3 regions of the Actinomadura sp. 9N407 genome follow, and region 3 is predicted to be linked to each of the others. Evidence: riboswitches for the same ligand, from Rfam matches in the RefSeq annotation. Region 3 holds a riboswitch; each other region holds the start of a gene.
The links. Region 3 has a riboswitch for S-adenosylmethionine ahead of thrC (threonine synthase). Riboswitches for the same ligand answer to the same signal wherever they lie in the genome.

Region 1 (5,159 bases), on a different contig from region 3:
CGGGCCACGGTGATCTTGTGGACCTCGGTGGGCCCGTCGGCGATGGCCAGCGCCTGCGCGCCCAGCATCATGCCGGCGAACGGCATCTCACCCGACACGCCGAGTGCGCCGTGCAGATGCATCGCCCGCTGGACGACATCGTGGAACACCTTGGGCATGGCGGCCTTGACGGCGGCGATGTCCTTGCGTACCAGCTTGTAGTCCTGGTGCTTGTCGATCAGCCAGGCGGTGCGCAGCACCAGCAGCCGGAACTGCTCCACCTCGATCCAGCTGTCGGCGATCTTCTCCTGGGTCATCTGCAGCTTGGCCAGTGCCCCGTACCTCGTCTTGCGGCTCACCGCGCGCTCGCACATCATGTCGAACGCCTTGCGCACCTGCGCGATCGTCCGCATGGCGTGGTGGATGCGGCCGCCGCCGAGCCGGGTCTGGGCGATCACGAACGCGCCGCCCTCGGCACCGAGCAGGTTCTCGGCGGGCACCCGGACGTCCTCGTACCGCAGGTAGCCGTGCGAGCCCTCGCGCTCGCCGCCGACGCCCACGTTCCGGACGATCGTCAGCCCGGGCGTGCCGGCCGGGACGATGAACATCGACATGCCCTCGTACGCGCTGACGTCCGGGTTCGTCACGGCCATCACGATGATGAACGCGGCGTGCTTGGCGTTGGAGGAGAACCACTTCTCGCCGTTGATCACCCAGCCGTCGCCGTCGCGCACGGCGCGGGTGGTGAACAGCGTCGGGTCGGCGCCGCCGTGCGGCTCGGTCATCGAGTACGAGGAGGAGATCTCGCCGTCCAGCAGCGGCGCGAGGTAGCGCTCCTTCTGCTCCTCGGTGCCGAAGTGGGCGATGATCTCGGCGTTGCCGGAGTCGGGCGCCTGGCAGCCGAACACCGAGGGCGCGAAGCGGGAGCGGCCCAGGATCTCGTTCAGCAGCGCGAGCTTGACCTGGCCGAAGCCCTGCCCGCCCAGCTCGGGGCCGAGGTGGCAGGCCCACAGGCCCTTCTCCTTCACCTGCAGCTGCAGCGGCCGCACCAGCTGCTTGAAGCGGGGGTCGGTCTTGTCGTACGGGTCGCCCAGGACCAGGTCGAGGGGCTCGACCTCCTCCCGGACGAAGGTGTCGGCCCAGTCGAGCAGCTTCTGGTACTCGGGGTCGGTGTCGAAGTCCCATGCCATGGCGGTCTCCTCGGCGTCGCGGGCGGCGTACACCGCCGATAATGCGCCTACTACAAGGATTAATGCAAGTGCATCACTGTTACTCTCCGGCACAACCCTGTTCGAGGGGTTCGAGGGTTCGTGGTTCATGAGTCCGAGGGTTCGAGGGAGAGCGACCGTGCAGCAGCCCGCAGAGATCGAGCGCGAGCTCGTGGACTTCGACGTGCTCGCCGGGTGGATGGCGGAGCGCGGCCTGCCCGAAGGCCCGTTCGAAGACGTCACCCTGCTGTCCGGCGGGACCCAGAACGTCCTGCTGCGCTTCCGCCGGGGCGGCCGCGGCTACGTGCTGCGCCGCGGTCCCCGGCACCTGCGCGCCCGTACCAACGACGTGCTCCGCCGCGAGGCGCGCGTGCTCGCGGCCCTCGACGGCACCGACGTGCCCGCCCCGCGCATCATCGCCGACTGCCCGGACGAGAACGTCATGAACGGCGCCGTCTTCTACCTGATGACGCCGGTCGACGGCTTCAACGCCTCGGTCACGCTGCCCGAGCCGCACGCCTCGGACGCGGCGATCCGCCGCGAGATGGGCCTGAACGCCGCCCGCGCCCTGTCCGCCCTGGGCGCCGTCGACCACGAGGCCGTGGGCCTGGCCGACTTCGGCAAGCCCGAGGGGTTCCTGGAGCGCCAGGTCGGCCGCTGGATGTCGGAACTGGACGGCTACGGCGCCCTCGACGGCTACCCGGGCCCCGACATCCCGGGCCTGGACCGCGTCGCGGCCTGGCTGGAGGCCGGCCGTCCCAAGACCTGGCGCCCGGGCATCCTGCACGGCGACTACCACCTGGCCAACCTCATGTACTCCTCAAGCGGCCCCCAGGTGGCGGCGATCGTCGACTGGGAGATGTGCACGATCGGCGACCCGCTGCTCGACCTCGGCTGGCTGCTGGCCACCTGGCCCGCGCAGGGCGACATGAGCGACATGCTGGCCGGCCCGCTCGGCGAGGCCGGCGGCCTGCCCGGCCCCGGCGAGCTCGTGACCGCCTACGCCGAGCGCGCCGGGGCCGCCAAGGGCCGCGACCTGGCGTCCATCACCTGGTACGCGGTCCTGGCCTGCTTCAAGCTCGGCATCGTCCTGGAGGGCACCCACGCCCGCGCGTTCGCCGGCAAGGCACCCAAGGAGACCGGCGACATGCTGCACACCATCACCCTCGGCCTGTTCCGCCGCGCCGAGGCCTTCATCGCCGCCGAGGAATCCTGACGGCTCGGCGCGCGCCTTGATCAATCGCCTTGACGGCGGCGGAGTCCGCCCGCGAGGATCGGTGGCGTTCATCCAGAGGACCCGAGGGACCTGGCCCCGAGACGGTCCGGCAACCTGCCACGGCAAGGTGCCACTGCCAGGAACGATGAGGAGCTGACGCCATGGGCACCTGGTTCGACGTACCCGTCCTCGAAGGTTCTCTCGTCAGGCTCGAGCCGCTGTCCCTGGACCATGTGGACGACCTGGCCCTGGCGGCGGAAGAGGATCGCGGCAGCTACGCGTTCACGCTCGTGCCCCGCGCCGGCGAGGTCACGGCCTTCGTGCGGGCCCACTTCGCGCGGGCGGAGCAAGGGGTCGTTCCGTTCGCGCAGGTCCGCCGGGCGGACGGCCGCGCCGTGGGCTGCACGGCGTACCTGGACCCCCGGTACTGGCCGGGCCGCGACGAGCTGCGCGCCGTCGAGATCGGCTTCACCTGGCTCGGCGCGTCCGGGCAGGGCTCGGGCATCAACGCCGAGGCGAAGCTGCTGCTGATGGGCCACGCCTTCGAGGCCCTCCGGGTGGAACGGGTCGACCTCAAGACCGATGCCCGCAACGAGCGGTCACGGCGGGCCATCCAGGCCCTCGGCGCCACCTTCGAAGGGGTGCTGCGGAGCTGGGGGGTGTCGTGGGCGCCGGGCGAGGACGGCCGGCTGCGGGACTCGGCGATGTACTCGGTGATCGCCTCGGAGTGGCCCGCGGTCAAGGCGCGCCTGGCCGGACGGCTCGAGGCCAAGGACGCGGACCGTCACATGTCCAGGTAGTTCAGGAGCGCGATCCCGGCGCCGACGGCGATGAACAGCGGGGCACCGACCAGGAGCAGGAACAGGTGGACGCCGATGCGCTCGCCGGTGCGTTCGGGCCGCTTGGGGTCGTACACGACGGTGACCTGCCGGCCGACCTTCGGACCGGGGAACGAGTGCACCGAGCTGGTGGCCTCGACGGTGCGGCCGTCCTCGGTGGTGAAGCGGACGACGCCGGAGCGGCTCACCACTCCGGGCCGGGTCGCCGCGGCGTCCGTACGGCCGGCGACGACGCCGGGTACGCGCGGCCCGCGCAGCTGCAGGCGGATCTTGGCCACCAGCATCGAGACGCCCGCGTACGCGACGTAGAGGCCGATCGCGACGCCGATCCAGTGCACGTCCATCCGCGGCAGTCCCTTCGTCGGTTCAAGGCATACCGGACGGCGCGGCGGGAGCGCTACCGCAACAGCAATTCCGGGGCGCGGCGCGTGGCCGCGAGGACGCCGGTGAGGGCGCGGTCGACCGGGACGACCTCGCAGCGGATGCCGTACTCGGCGAGTTCCACGTCCAGGCAGCGGGTGAACTGTGCGGCCGTGGCAGTGGAGGCCGCGCAGGGTGTCAGGCGGGCGCGCGGGACGCGGGCGCCCTCCGCGGCGACGGTGACGATCGAGCCGGTACGGCGCGGGACCATCCGGCGGGCGACGGCGCGGGAGACCAGGAAGACGCCGGTCGCGTTCACCGTGAGGGAGCGCTCGATGCCGGCGACGTTGACCAGGAGGCCGATCGGGCCGAGCTCGCGTTCGGCGCGTTCGACGGCGTCCTCGACCGCGTCGCCGTCGAAGACGTCGGCCGTGCAGGCGATCGCGCGGTCGAGTCCGGCGGCCACCGCGCGGGCGGCCGCGGCGTCGCGGTCCAGCACGGCGACCCGCGCTCCGGCGGCGGCCAGGGTACGGGCGACGGCGGCGCCGACGCCGCGGCCGGCCCCGGTGACCAGGGCGGCCGTCCCTGCGAGCGCGGTCCGGTCCATGAGGCTCCTCCACGCGAGTCGGTTCACGTTGGCACAGGCAGGTGGGGCAGAAAGTTAGGCAGACCTAAGTAAGGCATACCTAACCAATCCTGAAACCGGTGCGCGCGTCAAGGGGCGACGCGCCCGGACATCGAGGACGTTCCACGCCCATGCCGGGCATCTGACAAGATCGCCGGAATGGCTGCACGCCATCCCGGCCCCGATGGGAGGACGTACGACCTGTGAGTGATCTCCGCTCGGCCGCCGAGCTCAAGGACGTCGCCGATCCCGCCTGGCCGGAGCTGCGCGAGCTGCTCGGCCGCACCGACGGCCACCAGACCGCCGAGATCCTGCCCATCGGGCCGGAGGCCGGCGAGGAGGCCCTGCGCGGGATCCAGGTCAGCGCCGGCTCGTACCTGGGAGCGCTCGCCCTGCACACCGGCGGCGCCCTGGTCGCGAACGGATGGGTGCGGGTGCTGGGCGGCGGCTTCCCCGAACGCGGGCTGCCGAGCCTCGCCGAGGCCAATCCCGCGCTCGCCGTACGCGGCGGGCCCGCTCCCCCGCTGCTGGTCGGGTACGACGTGCTGGGCGGGCGGTTCGAGGTCAACGGCTCCGATCCGGCCGCCGACGGCCGTCCGGGCGAGCCGGGGCAGGTGTGCTACTTCGAGCCCGAGAGCCTGGAGTGGAAGCTCCTCAAGACCCCGCAGCGCGTCTTCGGGCACAGCATGTGGCTGCGCTTCCTCATCCTCGGCAACCTCTCCGACTTCTACTGGACGCTGCAGTGGCCGGGCTGGGAGGACGACATCGCCGGCCTCCGCCACGACGAGGGCATGAGCTTCTACCCGCCGCTCCCCACGCTGAAGGGCGCCGAGGAGATCGCCGCCGCCGACCGCAGGCCCGTCCCGGTCGGCGAGCTGTTCGGCATGTACGAGGACCTGCGAAACGCCTGAGTCAGGGCGCCTCGCCCGCGA
Region 2 (5,159 bases), on a different contig from region 3:
CGGCAAGGAACGCTCGGTCTCCCGCAAGCTCAAGGAGATCATGGTCGCGCTGAAGGTCGGCCGGGAGAAGCCGAAGGACTGGATCCTCGAGCAGTATCTCAACACGATCTACTTCGGCCGCGACGCGTACGGCGTCCAGGCCGCCGCCAAGGCGTACTACGACCAGGACGTGAGCGAGCTCACCCCCGCGCAGGGCGCCTATCTGGCGGCGGCGATCCAGCAGCCGAGCAACTTCGCCGAGCCGCGCACCGACAACCAGGCCTATGTCGAGCAGCGCTGGCGGTCCGTGGTCGGCAACATGGTCGAGAACGGCGCGGTCTCCGAGGCCGAGGCCGCCCGGATGACGTTCCCGATGCCGACCAAGCAGAAGATCACCAATATCTTCAAGGGCCAGAAGGGCTACATGGTCAATGTGGCCAAGAAGGAGCTGATCGACCGCCGCGGCTATACCGAGGACGAGATCAACCGCAGCGGGCTGAAGATCACCACCACCTTCGACAAGCCGTTGATGGACGCCGCCAAGCGCGCGGTGACGAGCAACGCCCCGGACGGGATGAGCAAGAAGATCCGCACCGGGATGGTGTCGGTCGATCCGGAGACCGGGCAGGTGGCCGCCTTCTACGGCGGTCGCGACTACCTCAAGGAGGCGCTGAGCAGTACGTTCGGCGACTGGGCCCAGGCCGGGTCCGGGTTCAAGCCCATCGTGCTGGCGGCCGCGCTCGACGACGGCATGAAGCTGTACGACTCCGTCGACGGCTCGTCGCCGCAGTACTACGGCGGCACCCCGGTGAAGAACAACGACGGCCGCAGCTTCGGCCAGGTCAACCTGGTCGGCGCGACGCAGAACTCGGTCAACACCGCCTACGTCAACATCGGGCAGAAGATCGGCCTCGACAAGGTGACCGAGATGGCCGTGAAACTGGGCATCGGCAAGGACCAGCTCACGGCCAACGGCGCCAACACCGCCCCCACCTTCCCGCTGGGCGTCATCTCGGTCCATCCCGTCCAGCAGGCCGCGGTGTACGCGACGTTCGCCAACGAAGGCGTTTACCACACCCCCTACGTGGTGAAGTCGGTCACCGACGGCGACCAGCACACCCGCAAGTTCAGCGAGAAGGGCAAGCGCGTCTTCAGCGAGCAGGTCGCGCGGGACGCCACGTACGCGATGACCCAGGTGGTCCGCGCCGGTACGGGGACCGGCGCGCAGCTGGCCGACGGCCGGGACGTGGCGGGCAAGACCGGTACCACCGACGAGGGCCGCGCCATCTGGTTCAACGGGTTCATCCCGCAGATGTCCACGTCGGTGTCGATGTTCCGCAGCGACCGCAAGCCGCTGAACATCCCCGGGTACGGGGCGTACGGCGGGCAGCTGCCTGCGCAGATGTGGCGGACCTTCATGTCCGACGCCGTCAACGCCGAGAACTACTCGCCCAAGTCGTTCGGGTCGCCGTCGTCGAGGCCCGGCGGCTACACCGGGCGGCCGTCCAACCGGTCCGACGATCCGTCCCCGACCCGTCCGGGGCCGACCCGGCCGCCGGGTCCGGAAGAGCCCGACCCGACGACGCCGCCTCCGGGCGGCGGCGATCCCGGTCCGGAGCTCCCGCTGCCGCCTGACCCGGGCGACCCCGGAGACCCCGACCCCGGCGATCCGGGCGACCCCGGTAACGGAGGCGGCGGAGGGGGAGGCGGAGGCGGCGACCCCCAACGCGGCCTGACCCGCGAGCCGTAGGCGAACACGGAAACAGACGAGCAGGGGCCCGGCGCGACAGCGCCGGGCCCCTGCTCGTCTGGCAACGCGGGTCGTGCCTGCTGAAGAGTCGCGCCTGCTAAGGAACGGTCACGCGCAGGCCTTGCCGATTCGCTGGGGGGTCTTGGAGATCACGCTGTTGAGCTGGGCCGCGTCGCCCGTGCCGATCGTGGTGGCGGCCTGGCGCAGGCTGCCGGCCTCGGTCTTGAGCGCCTTCTTCAGCTCCGCGTCCTCGGCCTTGGCGGCCAGCCCGTCGATGCGGCCGGCCAACTGCTCGGTGGGCTGCTTCCACTGCGCGGGATCGGCCGCGGAAACGCTCCTCACCTGGGTGACGTACTGCTGGAACGCCTTCTTCGTGTCGGCACAGATCTGGTCGGTGTTACCGCCCAGCAGGCCGCAGCCGCCCAGCAGACCCGAGGCCCCGAGCATCAGCGCTCCCCCGGTGAACGCCCGAACCACCTCGCGTCGCATCGCACCCTCCCATTTCATCCCCGTCGGCATGTGTCATATGATTCCGCACTAGGTCATGAGTGCCAGCGTCAAGCCCCGGCTTGCTGGCCGGCAACCCTTCGTCCGCGATGGGGTGCCCCGGGTGAGGACCTGGCCGGACGTACACCGCGTTCCGGCAAGCGCGGATCCCGCTCTGTGGCCGTACGCCTCACGGGGTCCCTGGACCCTGAGGAGGGCCGTCCGCATGTCTCCTGCCGGTACCGCAACGCTCACCACCCGTCCCGTCCCCGTACCGGACCCGGCACCGTCGCTCGCGCGGAACGCCGACGCTACCGCTCCGGAGATCGCGCCGCGCGTCATCGGCACCGACGCGATCGTCCCGCTGGACGGCGGGGGCGGTGTCGCGTACGCGAACTTCGACTACGCCGCCAGCGCGCCGTGTCTGGAGGCGGTGCACGAGGCCGTCACCCGTGCGCTGCCCCTCTACAGCAGCGTGCACCGCGGGGCCGGGTACGCGTCGCAGGTCACCACACAGGCGTACGAGGACGCGCGGGAGACCGTACGCGGCTTCCTGGGCGTGTGGCAGCGCGACGCGGTCGTCTTCACGCGGAACACGACCGACGCCATGAACCTCCTCGCCCACGCCACGCCGCCCGGCACGACCGTCGTGGTGTTCGAGACCGAGCACCACGCGTCCCTGCTGCCCTGGAAGCGCGCCGTACGGCTGCCCGCCCCGGCGACTCCGGGCGAGGCCGTCGCCGCCGCCGACCGCGCGCTGCGGGACGCTCCGGCCGGGCCGCGGCTGCTGGTCGTGACCGCCGCGTCCAACGTCACCGGCGAGATCTGGCCGATCGCCGAGCTGGCGGAGACGGCCCGGCGGAACGGCGCCCGCATCGCCGTCGACGCGGCCCAGCTCGTCCCGCACCGGCCGCTCGACATGACCGCGCTCGGCCTGGACTACGTCGCGTTCTCCGGGCACAAGCTGTACGCGCCGTTCGGGGCGGGCGTGCTGGCGGGCCGGTCCGACTGGCTGCGCGCGGCCGCCCCGTACCTCAAGGGCGGTGGCGCCAGCGCCTCGGTCACCGGCCATGGCGACACCACCCGCTGGTCCGCCGACGCGCAGCAGCGGCACGAGGCGGGGACGCCGAACGTCCTGGGCGCCCTGGCCCTCGCCGCCGCCTGCGACGCCCTGGCGGCGACCGGCTGGGACGCGCTGATCCGGGAGGAGGAGCGCCTGCTGGCCAGGTTGCGCCGGGGCATCGCGGCTCTTCCCGGCGTGCATGAACTCACACTCTGGGACGGCCGTAACCCGCGGGTGGGAATCGTGTCGTTCATCGTGGACGGCTGGAACGCGCGGGACACTGCGCTTACCCTGTCGGGGACCTATGGCATCGGTGTCCGGGACGGGAAGTTCTGTGCCCACCCCTTCGTTCGGCACCTGCTCGGCGCCGTGCGGGGGCCGGTGGAGGCGGGGGCGACGGCGGTACGGGCGAGCTTCGGCATCGGGACGACGGACGAGCACGTCGACCGGCTGCTGGACGCGCTCGGACGGCTGTCGCGCGAGGCCCGCGCGTAGCGGGCACGGTCCCGTCCGCCCGCCGGCCAGGCCATTGAACGGACACTTTGGCCTGGTTCGTCCATGTAGCGTAGGCGCGTCCGTAACTTACGCGTCAAGAGCCCGGTCACGGGGCCCGGGACGGGCAGGATGGGCCTCGCCGGGTTTCCCGGCGCGACCGGGGATGAAGGCGGCACGGGATGAAACAGGGGGTGGCGACCGTGGCCGACGCGTGGCGACCCACGTCGGAGCTCGAGCGCCGGCTGCAGGAGGCGGTGCGGAACGGGGACCAGGAGGCGTACTTCCGCCTCCTCGCCGGGAGCGAACTGGTGATCCCCGTCCCACCCGACCTCGCCGATGAGGTGGTCGGCGGGCAGGCGCAGCCCAGCTGGCCGGTCCAGGAGGAGGACGGCCGCACCCACGTGCTGGCCTACACCTCGGCGGACGCGATGCGCGAATGCCTCGGACCGGCGTACCGGCACTACCTGAGGCTCAGGTTCACCGACCTCGCCGAGTCGTGGCCGGACGCCCGCTGGTGGCTGGCGGTCGACCTGCCGGCCAACGGCGGGGACGGTCCCGGGCTGCCCATCGAGGCGCGCCTTCCGTCCTGGTTCATCAGGCAGGTCGTGGACGGCGACAGCAGGCCGCCCCAGGCGGGCCGCGGCCTCCGCGCGTACGGCGCCGAGACCGTTCCAGCGCCGCCACAGGCCGCTCACGGTACGGGTGCCCACTCCCTTCCCGCGGACGTGCGGGACGGGGCCGCCTCGCCGCAGCACCCGCACTCGCCCCCGGTCCAGGCTCCGGCTCCGGCGGCCCAGGGAATGGCCGCTCATCCGCAGGACGCGTTCAGCGGCCCCAAGGAGCCGTCCACGAACGCCGATGAGGTCGTGGCCGGGCCGTCCGCCGTACCCGACGACCCCTCCCCCACCATGAACGACCTCCCCGCCATACGGGGGAACCCCGACGGCCAGGTGCACGACGCCGGCCCGGCGGACGCCACGCGCGCCATGCCGACGCTGCCCGGAACGCCTCCGCCGCCCGCGTCGCGCAATGCGGCGCACTCGGCGAGCAAGGGACCGGGCAAGCACGCCGCACCGCCTCAGGACCAGCCCGCGACCGACATGCCGGTGGCCCCGCGCCCCGCCGACGTACCGGCGGCGAACGAGGCGCCCGCGCCCGCTCCTCCGCCCGCGCCCGCGCAGGCCGACGACGAGTCGCAACTGCCCGAGGGTGGGGTCGCCGCGGCCCTCGACGCCGACACCTCCACGCCGCCCAAGGCCGACGTGACGCGTCTCGACAACCCGGCCGTACCGGAAGGCACGGGAACGGACGCGGCGCCGTGGGAGGAGCTCCAGGAGCAGCACAAGGAGCTGCCTCATAAGGAGCGCCGGCCCGAGTTCCAGCCGG
Region 3 (5,159 bases):
GCGGCATCAGCAAGGCCCGGCGCAGCGCCGCCGCGGTCTGCGACACGTCGTACGGGTTGACCAGCAGGGCGTCCTCGCCCAGCTCCGCCGCCGCCCCGGCCTCCCGCGACAGCACCAGCGCGCAGCCGTGCTCCGCCAGGATCGGGCCCTCCTTGGCGACGAGGTTCATGCCGTCGCGGATCGGGTTGACCAGCAGGACGTCCGCCATCCCGTACGCGGCCAGTGAACGCGGATAGTCGTCGTTCACCTGCAGGATCAGCGGATCCCAGTCCGGTGTCCCGAACTCCTCGGTGATCTGCGCGGCCGCCTTCCGTACGGCATCGGTGTAGTCGCGGTACTCGGGCAGATCGTGCCGGGACGGGTACGCGAACGCCAGCTGCACCACCCGGCCGCGCCACTCGGGATGGTTGATCAGCATCTCCCGGTACGCGGCCAGGCCCCGCACGATGTTCTTGGACAGCTCCGTCCGGTCGATCCGGACGATCAGCTTCCGGTCGCCCACCTGCTCGCGCAGCGCCCGGGCCCGTTCGGCGACGTCCGGCTCGGCGGCCCGCCGCCGCAGCGCAGCACCGTCGATCCCGAGCCCGTACACGCCGATCGTCGTCACATGCCCGCCCCGCGTGACCGTACGGGCCACGCGGTCCACCTTGGCGCCGGGCAGCGCGCAGCAGCAGTCCAGGAACGCCTCGGCCCAGCGTTCGGTCAGGAACCCGGCATGGTCGGCGCCCAGGATGCCGTCCAGGATCTGCTCGCCGATGTCGTCGGGCAGCAGCCGGTAGTACTCGGGCGGCGCCCACGGCGTGTGCGAGAAGTGCACGATCTTCAGATCCGGCCGCCTGTCGCGGAGCATCCGGGGTGCCAGCGACAGGTGGTAGTCCTGGATCGCGGCCTTGGCGCCGGGCGCCGCGTCCCGGGCGAGCGCGTCGGCGAACGCCGCGTTGTACGCCTCGTACGACTGCCAGTCGCGCCGCGCGCGCGCGTCGAAGTGCGGTGCCCGGGGCGTGTCGTACAGCAGATGGTGGACGAACCACAGCGTCGAGTTGGCCACGGCGTTGTACGCGCGGTGGAACGTCGCCGCGGGGATGTCGAGCATCCGGACGGCCGACCCGCCGATGTCGTGCCCCGCCAGGTCCAGCCGCCCGTCCGGGGCCTGCCGCGCCGCCGTACGATCGGCCTCGCCGAGAGCCGCGCACACCCACAGCACGTCCGGTGCCCCGGCCTCCGCCACGGTACGTACGGACCCGGTCCGGGTGCCCGCGCCACCCGGGTCACCGGGAGCGCCGGTGACCCCGGCGAGGCCGGACACCAGCCCGCCGGCGCCGCGGCGCATGGTCAGCGCGCCGTCATCGGACTGAGAGAACGACACCGGGCCACGGTTGGACGCCACCAGCACTTGGCTCATACCGGCAGGGTCTCAGTTGGGAACGGGGCGCATCAAAGTGACCCGGGTGATTTCGCGGCTCCGATTACCGGGATCCTCGCCGGGTACCGGGGCCGGATGAGCCGGGCGGAGACCACCAAGACCGTCCTCGTCGCGGGGACGGCCAACCTGATCCTGGCCGTCACCAAGCTGATCGCGGGCGTGCTGTCGGGATCGAGCGCGATGCTGGCAGAGGGCGCGCACTCGGTCGCCGACACCCTCAACCAGGGCTTCCTCCTGGCCTCGCTGAACCGCAGCGCCCGCCCGCCGGACCGCAGGCACCCGTTCGGGTACGGCAACGAGCGCTACTTCTGGTCGCTGCTCGCCGCGTTCGGGATCTTCGTCGCCGGCGGCGGCTACTCGATCTTCGAGGGGATCCTGACGATCACCGGCAAGGAACCCGGCGGCGGCGAGCAGGCCTGGCTCGCCTTCGCCGTCCTCGGCCTGGCCGCCGTCCTGGAGGGCACCTCCTGGCTGCGCGCCTGGACCCAGGCCCGCCGGGAGAACCGGCACACCGACCACGGTCTGGTCGAACACGTCCGCGACAGCCCGGACGTCACGTTCAAGGCGGCCCTGTTCGAGGACTCCGCCGCGATGATCGGCCTCGCCTTCGCCGCCACCGGACTCGCGCTGCGCGAGATCACCGGCTCCCCGTTCTGGGACGGCCTGGCCTCGGTCATGATCGGCCTGCTGCTGGTCGCGGTGGCCTTCGCCCTCGGCCGCGACAGCCGCAGCCTGCTGATCGGCCAGTCCGTGGCCCCCGCCGTCCAGCGCGAGATCCGTACCGAGATCGCCTCCGCCCCCGGCGTCACCGGCGTCCAGGAACTGTTCACCATGCACTTCGGCCCGGACGACATCCTCGTCGCGGCCAAGGTGAACTTCTCCGACACCATCAGCGCCGACGAGGCCGAGGACATCGCGGGCGAGATCGACCGCCTGCTGCAGGAGCGGATCCCCCTCGTCCGCCATGTCTTCCTCGACCCGACGCAGGTTTTAAAGGCGTAGCCCTTGGCGTCGGGCCTGGCGGCCCTCCTTCGGCGGGCTACGCGGCGATCGCTGGCATCGCTCCGAACTCGCCTGGCGGCTCGCTTCGCGATCAGGTTCTCGCTTCGCTCGAACCTGCCTTCGGACGCGATCGCAACGTTTGAGGCCGTCACAACTTCAGCAGGGGGCGGGGCTGGGGGCGCGAGGGTGATCTACACGTCGGTCGGGTAACGTCTCAAACGGCGAGACCCAGCTGTCCGGCAACCGGGCAGGTCATGTAAAGTCACGCATACGACGCGATACCGCCCAGGGAGAACGCATCTGCGTTCGGGTGGTATCAATGTCCTGCAGCGTTCATAGCGCTCATCAAGAGGGGTGCAGGGAGCACAGCGGCCTCGGGCCGGTCTTCCAGCTCAACTCACACACAACTTCATAGCGCTCATCAAGAGGGGTGGAGGGACCGGCCCGTTGAAGCCCCGGCAACCGACTGATTCGTACGCGCTCGCGATCCTGCGAGGCCGATCAGGAGATGGTGCCAACTCCGGCCTGTGACCAAGGTGGCACAGGGAAGATGGGGAGAAAGGCCTCGCTCCATGGCAATCACGCCTGCCAACCCGAACCTCTCGTCCGGCCCCGACCTCGGGCCCGCGACGGCCCTGGTCTGCCGCGAATGCGGGAGCCGCCGCGATCTCGGCCCGTTCTACGCTTGCGAAGAGTGTTTCGGGCCCCTCGAGATCGCCTACGACTTCAGCGGGATCACCCGCGCGAGCATCGAGGCGGGACCGCAGAACATCTGGCGCTACCGCGGGCTCCTGCCGGTGCCCTCGACGGTCGCCGAGACGCCCAACACCGAGCCGGGGCTCACCCGCCTCGTCCGCGCCGACCAGCTCGCCGAGTCGCTCGGGCTCGAGCGGCTCTGGGTCAAGGACGACAGCGGCAACCCGACCCACTCGTTCAAGGACCGCGTGGTCGCGGTGGCGCTGGCGGCGGCGCGCGAGCTGGGCTTCAAGGTGCTGGCCTGCCCGTCCACCGGCAACCTGGCCAACGCGGTCGCCGCGGCGGCGGCGCGCGCGGGAATCCGCAGCGCGGTGTTCGTGCCGTCCGACCTCGAGCAGCAGAAGATCATCACGACCGCGGTGTACGGCGGGACGTTCATCACGGTCGACGGCAACTACGACGACGTCAACCGGCTGGCCTCGGAGATCGCGGGCGAGCAGGAGGACTGGGCGTTCGTCAACGTCAACGTCCGGCCGTACTACGCCGAGGGCTCCAAGACCCTCGGGTACGAGATCGCCGAGCAGCTCGGCTGGCGGCTGCCGGACCAGATCGTGATCCCGGTCGCGTCCGGTTCCCAGCTGACGAAGATCGACAAGGCCTTCCAGGAGTTCATCAAGCTCGGCCTGGTCGAGGACAAGCCGTACAAGGTCTTCGGTGCCCAGGCCGCCGGCTGCGACCCGGTCGCGGCCGCCTACAAGGCCGGGCACGACGTCGTACGGCCGGTGAAGCCCGACACCATCGCCAAGTCGCTGGCGATCGGCAACCCGGCCGACGGCCCGTACGTGCTCGACGTCGTCCGGCGTACGGGCGGCGCGGTGGAGGACGTCACCGACGAAGAGGTCGTCGAGGGCATCCGGCTGCTGGCCCGTACCGAGGGCATCTTCGGTGAGACCGCGGGCGGGGTCACCGTGGCCACGCTGCGCAAGCTGATCGGCAGCGGCGCGCTCGACCCGGCCGCCGAGACCGTGATCATCAACTCCGGGGACGGGCTCAAGACCCTGGACGCGATCTCCTCCCAGGTGGGACCGGGCGCGAACATCGCTCCCACGCTGGAGGCCTTCCGGGCCGCCGGCCTCGCCTGACCCGTACGTCCGTCCCAGAGCATTCTTGGAGCCAGCAGCAATGAGCACCGTTTCCGTGCGGATCCCGACGATCCTGCGTCCCCTCACCGGTGGCGCCTCGGAGGTCAAGGCCGAGGGCGCCACGCTGCGCGCGGTGGTGGCCGACCTCGAGGCGAACCACCCCGGCATCGCCGCCCGCGTGCTGGACGACAACGGCAAGATCCGGCGCTTCGTGAACGTGTACGTGGGTGACGAGGACGTGCGGTTCGCCGACGGCCTGGACACCCCGACGCCCGAGGGCGCCCAGATCTCGATCATCCCCGCCGTCGCCGGCGGCTGATCGGGCTCGGCCCTTTGCCCCCTTTTCTCGGTAAATGCCGGGAAAAGGGGGCTTTGCCATGCTGGGGAGCGGGAAGAGGCTCTGCATGGGAACAGCCGAGAAAATCGCGGAGGCGGTCGAGGCGCATCCCATGGTGAGCCGGATCGAACTCATCGGATCGCGCGCCCGCGGCACCGCCACCGAACTGTCCGACTGGGATTTCCACGTCACCGCCGAGGACTTCGGCGAAGTGGCCGCCGACCTCCCCGCCCTGGCCGCCTCGTACGGACCGCTCGCCGCCCAATGGGACCCCCTCGGCGACTGCGAGAGTTACCTCCTCATCTATCCGGGCCCCGTCAAGGTCGACCTGCTCTTCCGCGACGTACCGCGCAGCTGGAATCCGCCCTGGCGCGTAGGCCCCGACACCCTCACGGCGATCGACGCGCACTTCTGGGACTGGTCGCTTTGGCTCGTCAGCAAGTGCCGCCACGGTATGACCGACCGCATCCGCGGCGAACTCCTCAGGATGAGCCACCACATCCTGAGGCCCCTCGGAATCGAAACGCTACCGCTCTCCCTCCAAGAAGCCGCGGAACGC

Region 1: linked by a shared signal. The riboswitch ahead of ACH34Q_RS40760 (GNAT family N-acetyltransferase) and the one ahead of thrC (threonine synthase) in region 3 are both predicted to bind S-adenosylmethionine.
Region 2: linked by a shared signal. The riboswitch ahead of ACH34Q_RS12540 (aminotransferase class V-fold PLP-dependent enzyme) and the one ahead of thrC (threonine synthase) in region 3 are both predicted to bind S-adenosylmethionine.

What each region holds. Positions count from the first base shown of each region.
Region 1 covers NZ_JBIRAW010000040.1:55,400-60,558, reverse strand. Annotated here, with positions in the region: gene ACH34Q_RS40770 (acyl-CoA dehydrogenase family protein) at 1-1,169, opposite strand, end outside; gene ACH34Q_RS40765 (phosphotransferase family protein) at 1,327-2,403, shown strand; SAM riboswitch class I at 2,469-2,555, shown strand; gene ACH34Q_RS40760 (GNAT family N-acetyltransferase) at 2,565-3,203, shown strand; gene ACH34Q_RS40755 (DUF3592 domain-containing protein) at 3,188-3,586, opposite strand; gene ACH34Q_RS40750 (SDR family NAD(P)-dependent oxidoreductase) at 3,640-4,209, opposite strand; gene ACH34Q_RS40745 (DUF2625 family protein) at 4,431-5,138, shown strand; gene ACH34Q_RS40740 (hypothetical protein) at 5,140-5,159, opposite strand, start outside.
Region 2 covers NZ_JBIRAW010000006.1:277,776-282,934, forward strand. Annotated here, with positions in the region: gene ACH34Q_RS12530 (transglycosylase domain-containing protein) at 1-1,729, shown strand, start outside; gene ACH34Q_RS12535 (hypothetical protein) at 1,838-2,218, opposite strand; SAM riboswitch class IV at 2,270-2,385, shown strand; gene ACH34Q_RS12540 (aminotransferase class V-fold PLP-dependent enzyme) at 2,442-3,773, shown strand; gene ACH34Q_RS12545 (SseB family protein) at 3,953-5,159, shown strand, end outside.
Region 3 covers NZ_JBIRAW010000031.1:125,739-130,897, forward strand. Annotated here, with positions in the region: gene ACH34Q_RS36400 (trehalose-6-phosphate synthase) at 1-1,402, opposite strand, end outside; gene ACH34Q_RS36405 (cation diffusion facilitator family transporter) at 1,499-2,425, shown strand; SAM riboswitch class I at 2,841-2,982, shown strand; gene thrC (threonine synthase) at 2,998-4,263, shown strand; gene ACH34Q_RS36415 (MoaD/ThiS family protein) at 4,304-4,582, shown strand; gene ACH34Q_RS36420 (nucleotidyltransferase domain-containing protein) at 4,668-5,159, shown strand, end outside.